DNA from 2 places in the Duganella sp. AC917 genome. Region 2 is predicted to be linked to the other one. Evidence: riboswitches for the same ligand, from Rfam matches in the RefSeq annotation. Region 2 holds a riboswitch; the other holds the start of a gene.
What was found. Region 2 has a riboswitch for cobalamin ahead of ACZ0BA_RS01170 (MotA/TolQ/ExbB proton channel family protein). Riboswitches for the same ligand answer to the same signal wherever they lie in the genome.
Positions count from the first base shown of each region.

Region 1 (3,334 bases), 5.8 Mb from region 2:
CGCTGCAGGCGCTTGCCCGTCGTCTCATCCTTCGGGTCCTGCAGATCGAGGTTGGCGGCGAGGTTGATGCCGGCCAGCTTGGTGGCGGCCGACAACGTGATCCCCTCCAGCGTCGCGCGATTGACGTTGTAAGCGCAGCCGCTTGGATAGCCGGCGCGGCCGAACGGGCATGGGTTGATGTTGACGAGCATGTCCGTCAGGCGGTTGCGATAGTAGCCGGCGCTCAGCGCGTTCACGCCGTCGTCGTAGCGCAGGCCCATTTCGGCGTTGCGGCCTTTCTCCGGTTTGTTGTTTGGATTGCCATACTCCGGGAAGTACAACTCGTTATAGGTCGGCGCGCGGAAGCTGGTGCCGTAGCTGGCGGTGGCGCGCAGCGCCTGCGTGATGTTGTAGCCGTAGCCGAGCGAGCCGGTATTCTGCGAGCCGTAGACCGTGTTGTCGCGGCGGACGCTCGCGCTCAGAAGATTGGCGCCGCGACGGGCGTTGTACGAGGCGGCGAACGAATTGGTATCGCGCTGGCGGTTCAGCACACCGTTGGAGCCATTGCTTTGTACCTTCTCTTCGCGGTGCTCGTACAGCAGTTGCAGCATATCGGCGCCGATCTGGACGTCGTTCTGCCACGTGATGAAGCTTTGCTTGGTCTTGATGCGCGCATAGCCGGCGGCGGTGGCATTGGTGTAGTTTTCGCCTTTGTCCTTGGTCTCCGAGTATTGCAGCAGGCTGTCCCAGACCGGCAGCAGTTGCGCCTTGGCGTAGACGCTGGCGGTGTCGATGACGTTCTTGCTGCGCACGTTGTAGGAGCCGGCACGCAGGGCGTCGTACTGCGAATCGAGTTTGCTATGCATGAACAGCGCGCCGGCCTCGTAGCCCTTGGCCAATTGCAGGCTGAATTGACCGGAGACGTTTTCCTTGTCGTAGCCGTCGTCGTCCGGGTTGTACGAGGTCAGGCCGGGGCGGGAAGTCGAAAAGCCGTCCGACTTTTCCTTGCCGGCGCTGACCGCATAGCCGAAGCTGTGTTCACCGCCGGTGGCGCCCGATACCGTCACGTCGGCTTCGCGCGTCTTGTCGCTGCCATAGCCGGCGAACGCCGTCACCGCCGGTGCGCCCTGGCCCTTTTTGGTGAAGATCTGGATCACGCCGCCGATGGCGTCGGCGCCATACAATGAGCTCAGCGAGCCATAGACGATTTCGATATGGTCGATCGCGGTCAGCGGGATGGCGCTCCAGTTGGCGGCGCCGGTGGTGGACGAGCCGATACGCACGCCGTCGACCAGCACAATGCTTTGATTGCTGTTGGCGCCACGGATGTAGACGTTCGACGAGCTGCCCGCGCCGCCGTTGCGCGTCACTTCGATGCCGCGCTGGCGCTTGAGCAGGTCGACCACGGAGCCGGCGCCGGCTTCGGCGATTTGTTCGGCCTTGATGGTCACGGTGTCGCTGATGATGTCGGCCAGCGGTTGCGGCGTGCGCGTGGCGGTCACCACGACGGTGTCGGCGGGCGCCTCGTCGGCGTAGGCGCCGGTGTACGTGAAGGCGGCGGCCATTGCCAATGCCAGCGAGGTCAGTGCCGCCGGGCGGGAGGTAGTAAAGGACATGATTTATTTTTCTGTTAGAAGCAACCGGCCTACTTCCCCGTGGGCCAGATTGAACGGAAGCGGAAAACCGAGAGCTGCGCGCGCACATCCCGTTCGCCCACTTCCACCTGCTTTGGCCGGTATCCGGGCTGGCAAGTTAGACCATCTCACCTTCCCATGCGGAGCACAGTGGTTGTCAGAGCTGGTTTGTCGCGCGTCGCGCGACACTTGCTTACCGTTGCGGGGGCAGCACACGTGGGCCGCAGGGCGGCTTCGTGTTTCCCGTTTAACTGCGCATCCGGACGGACGCGCGGGCACCAAAGCCGGTCATTATACGGGTTTGGTGGGAGACTTGATAACTAGTGAAAAATAAACCACTGAATTGCCCCTGGCTTTTTTGCTATCATTATCGCCACCTTGGCAGGTGGTTCACCTGCCGTTGCTGGAGTCTCCATGTTCGACCCTCGTCTTGCCCCGCCATCCGCGCCGGTGGTTTTGCGCCCCATGGTCAATCCGCGTCCGGTGGTGACCGTGGTGCCGCTTTTCGACGGCCACCAGTGCGTCATCGTCGATAACTTCATGACGGAACCGGAGACGATGGTGGAATACGCCGCGCTCCAGCGCAGTGAGTTCGTCGACTCTGCCGGTAATTACTATCCCGGACCGGAATTGACGTTGACCGGACGTTTCGTCGCCAGCGTGCAGGAGGCGTTTCTGCTGCATGCGCGCGCGCCGCTCAAGGCGCGCCGGGTGCTCGGCATCACCAGCCGCCTGTCGCTGGTGACGCGGCGTCCGGAGCAGCTGTTGCAGGGCCAGCGCATACCGCACCGCGACTCCTACAATCTGGACGACATGGAGGGTGTCGGAGCGATGGTGCTGTATCTGTTTAAAGACGAGCGGCTAGGCGGCACCAATTTTTTCAAACCCAAGGTTCCGCTACAGGAGATCGACGCAATGCTGCGCGAGTTGAAGCGCAAGGACATGGCGGGGGAGTCGCGGGTGCCGACCGCGCCGGCGACATTTGCGATTGCATCGGACGAGCATTTTGAGAAGGTGCTGACCGTTGCGCCCAAGTTCAACCGGGCGATCTTCTACAACGGAGAGTTGTTCCACTCGGGGCACATCACGGCGCCGGAGCTGATGGTCGACGATCCGACGGTCGGCAGATTAACGGTCAACGCGTTCTTCAAGCTGCGCATGGCCGCGACCTAGGATCAGCGTGGAACCGTAGGCGATATGGTGCGGCGTCCGGGCCGCCTGCAGGGCCATCTCGTGCTGCGCCAGGCCGGCGTCGCAGGCCGATAGCAGCCGCATGGCGCCCGCGTGGCAGATAACGATCGCCTCGCCGTCGGCGCCGAGCTGGCGCTGGAGGTCGGCGTGGAAGGCCGCGATCCGCGCCGCCATCCGCAATACGCTCTCGCCGCCGCCCGGTTGGTAGTTGACCAGATCGGCGGCCCAGGCGTCGACGTCGGCGCGCGGAATGTCATCCCAGCGGCGCATCTCCCAGCCGCCAAAGTGCATTTCCACCAGTCGGGCGTCGAAGATCGGATCATTCGACAGACGCTCCGCAAGTCCGGCACAGCGGCGCAATGGACTGGAATAGACCGGCAAACCCGCCGGCAGTTGCGGCGCCAGCGCGGCGAGCGTGCGTTCGAGCTCCTCGGGAGCGACTTCCAGATCGGTGCTGCCATAACAGACGCCCGCCGTGACAAGCGGTTTGGGGTGGCGCACCAATATCAGTCGCATGGCTTAGAAAAACT
Region 1 is NZ_OZ409848.1:6,099,242-6,102,575, forward strand. It holds gene ACZ0BA_RS26650 (TonB-dependent receptor domain-containing protein) at 1-1,595, opposite strand, end outside; cobalamin riboswitch at 1,693-1,911, opposite strand; gene ACZ0BA_RS26655 (DUF6445 family protein) at 2,028-2,786, shown strand; gene ACZ0BA_RS26660 (histidine phosphatase family protein) at 2,742-3,320, opposite strand; gene ACZ0BA_RS26665 (adenosylcobinamide-GDP ribazoletransferase) at 3,324-3,334, opposite strand, start outside.
Region 1: another riboswitch for cobalamin. It lies ahead of ACZ0BA_RS26650 (TonB-dependent receptor domain-containing protein); the one in region 2 lies ahead of ACZ0BA_RS01170 (MotA/TolQ/ExbB proton channel family protein).

Region 2 (3,334 bases):
GCTGACCGGGGACAATCAGGGCAGCGCCGTTCACGTCGGCGCGGCGCTCGGCATCGGCAGGGTGGTCGCCAACATGCTGCCGGCCGATAAAGCCGCCGCCATCGGCGCCATGAAGCAGTCGGACAAATGCATCGCGATGGTCGGCGACGGCATCAACGACGCGCCGGCGCTGGCCGCCGCCGATGTCGGCATCGCCATGTCCAGCGGCACCGACGTCGCCATGCACGCCGCCGGCGTCACGCTGATGCGCGGCGACCCGGCGCTGGTGGCCGCCGCCATCTCGATCTCGCGTCGCAGCTACAGCAAGATCCGCCAGAATCTGTTTTGGGCATTTATCTATAACCTGGTTGGCATTCCGCTGGCCGCCTTTGGCCTGCTCAACCCCATGGTCGCGGGGGCGGCGATGGCGCTCAGTTCCGTCAGCGTGATCAGCAACGCGCTGCTGCTGCGCCGGTGGAAGCCGCAGGCCCCTAGTGCAGGAGGGAAGCCATGAATATCGGGCAAGCGGCCAGCGCCTCCGGCGTCTCGGCCAAGATGATCCGCTACTACGAGAGCATCGCGCTGATTCCGCCGGGGCGGCGCAGCGAATCGGGCTACCGCATCTACAGCGACAACGACCTGCACGCGCTGCGCTTCGTCAAGCGCGCACGCACGCTCGGCTTTTCGCTTGACCAGATCCGCGACCTGCTGTCGCTGTGGCAGAACAAGCAGCGCGCCAGCGCCGATGTCAAAACGATCGCGCTTGGCCATGTCGATGAGCTGAACCAGCGTATCGCCGAACTGACGGAAATGCGCGATACGCTGCAAACCCTGGCGCAGTGCTGCAAAGGCAACGACAGGCCCGATTGCCCCATCCTTCAAAGTCTCGCCGATCCGAAGTAAGCCCTGTGTCGCCGGCCGATCTGCCCGGCGGCGGCGGAACCACGTATAATCGCCGGGTTTTGGTGCTCGCGCGTCCGTCTGGATGCGCAGTTAAACGGGAAACATGGCGCTGGCCCAGCCAGCCAACATGTGCTGCCCCCGCAACGGTAAACAAGCGTCGTCGCCGACGACTATCCGCCTCGCTGTGCCACTGTGCTTTTGCATGGGAAGGTCAGGTGGATTTGCTTGCGAGCCCGGATACCGGCCAAAGAGGTGGAAGCGCCCAGGCGCTTCCTTTCAAGCTGCTCACGGGGAGGTGAGTGGCTTGCTTCTGTCGCTGGATCATTTCAATGCCTAACCTGCCTGCCGACGCGGCCATCCGCTCGATCGAGACGCTGCTGTATTCCATTTCCAATGTGCTGTATCTGCCCGTGCTGCTGGGGATCGCCGCGCTCACGTTGTACATGCTGGTGTGCTTCGGCACCTTCGGCGCCGAATGGATAGAGCGCCGGCGCGGCGTGCGCATGCTGGTCGCCACCGCCCGTCACGACATGGCCGCCGCGCTGACCGCGCAGGAAGGCGAGCCCGGACTCGATGCGCGCCTCGAACGCGTCGTGCAGCGCGCCGACGCCGCCGGCGTGCGCCGCTTGGACGGCGTGCGCTTCGTGGTGCGGGTCGGCCCCGCGCTCGGCCTGATGGGCACCTTGATCCCGATGGGGATCTCGCTGGCCGGTCTGGCGCAGGGCAATCTACCGAAGATGGCCGAATCGATGACCACCGCCTTCACCGCCACCGTGGTCGGCCTGGCGTGCAGCGTGTGCGCCTATCTTCTGAGCCTGGTGCGTGAGCACTGGCTGCGCAGCGACCTGACCGACATCGCCTACGCCGCCGAAAGCTTGCTGGCGACGCACGCGCACAAGCCGCATCTTACCCGCGTGGAGGCTTGATATGGCAATGCGCTTTATGAACCGCCACCGCTACAGCCGCATCGGCGAGCACACCGAGGACCCGCTGGCCGGCGTCGCCAACCTGTTCGACGCTAGCATCGTCTTCATCGTCGCCATGATGCTGGCGCTGTTCTCGGCCTGGAACATGATGGACCTGCTGGACCCGAATTCGGAAGTCACCATCGCCAAGAAGAGCGCGGACGGCCGGGTTGAAGTGCTGACCAAGAAGGGCGCCGAGATTACGGTGAGCCGCGTCAGCGACAAGCCATTGTCCGGCTCCGGCAAGCGCCTGGGCACCGCCTACCAACTGCCGGACGGGAAGGTTGTTTATGTTCCGGAGTAAGCGCTTTGGCACCCTGGAAGTCGTATTGCTGCTGTTGATATCCTTTTTCATCGTCGGCTACGTGCATTCGGCGCAGGCGCCGCGCACCTTGGCGCTGATGCTGGGCGACGTCGAGTCGCGCCCGGCGGTGCTGGCCGTGCGCGGTTTGCAGGCGGAGCTCAAGGCGCTCAACGTCGTTATCCGCATCATCCCCAACAGCGGCATGACGCAGGCCGACCGCGATGCGCTTGCCATCGCCGATGTGGCGGTCGTCAATGCCAGGAGCCGCCTGGCGATGGCGGGCCTGAAGGACGAATTGCAGGCGCTGAGAAAATCGCGCCATCCGGTGTTTGCCGTCGGCGGCGCTATCGACGACAGCGTTCGGGAAATGGGTGTGCAGGACGATAAGACCATCCAGCAGTATCACAGCGAGGGCGGCATCGAGAACATGGGCAACCTGCTGCGCTACATCCTGCGCCAGCATTTCGGCGCGACCATGACGGTGGCGCCGGTGCACGCGATGCCGGACGTCGGTCTGTACGATGTCGCGGCCAACCGCACCTACAGCAGCTACGAGCATTATTTACAGGGCTATGCCAACTACAAGACCGGCGCGCCGTGGATCGCCGTGCCTTTCTACCGCGCCAGCCTGGTGGCCGGGCAGACTTTGCCGCTGGCGGCCATCGTCGCCCGTCTCGAAGCGAGCGGCTACAACGTGCTGCCGGTGTTCGGCTATCCCTATGATGTGCCGCTGCGGTTTCTGCTCGATGAAAATGGCAAAAGCCGCGTCGAGCTGATCGTCGCGCTGGGCATGAAGGTCGGCGGCACCGCCAATACCGGCACGCTGCTCGACAAGATCGGCGTCCCGGCGATCAACGCCATCACCCTGAGCCAGCACACGGCGGCCCAATGGCGCGAATCGAAGATCGGTCTCGATATCATCGAACGCACCTGGCAACTTGCCGGCGCCGAGATGGCGGGACTGATACAGCCGACCGTGGTCGCAAGCCGTGAGCGTATCAGCGATGCGCAGACCGGATTGGCCTACGTCGAGGAGACGCCGATCGCAGAGCGCATCGAGCGCCTGAACGAGCGCGTGGCGGCCTGGCTGGCCTTGCGCCAGAAGGCCAACGGCGACAAGCGCATCGCCATGATCTACTTTAATTATCCGCACGGTTCCGAGACCATCGGCGCGGCGTACCTG
Region 2 is NZ_OZ409848.1:266,111-269,444, forward strand. It holds gene ACZ0BA_RS01160 (heavy metal translocating P-type ATPase) at 1-493, shown strand, start outside; gene cueR (Cu(I)-responsive transcriptional regulator) at 490-882, shown strand; cobalamin riboswitch at 926-1,145, shown strand; gene ACZ0BA_RS01170 (MotA/TolQ/ExbB proton channel family protein) at 1,212-1,808, shown strand; gene ACZ0BA_RS01175 (DUF2149 domain-containing protein) at 1,810-2,151, shown strand; gene ACZ0BA_RS01180 (cobaltochelatase subunit CobN) at 2,138-3,334, shown strand, end outside.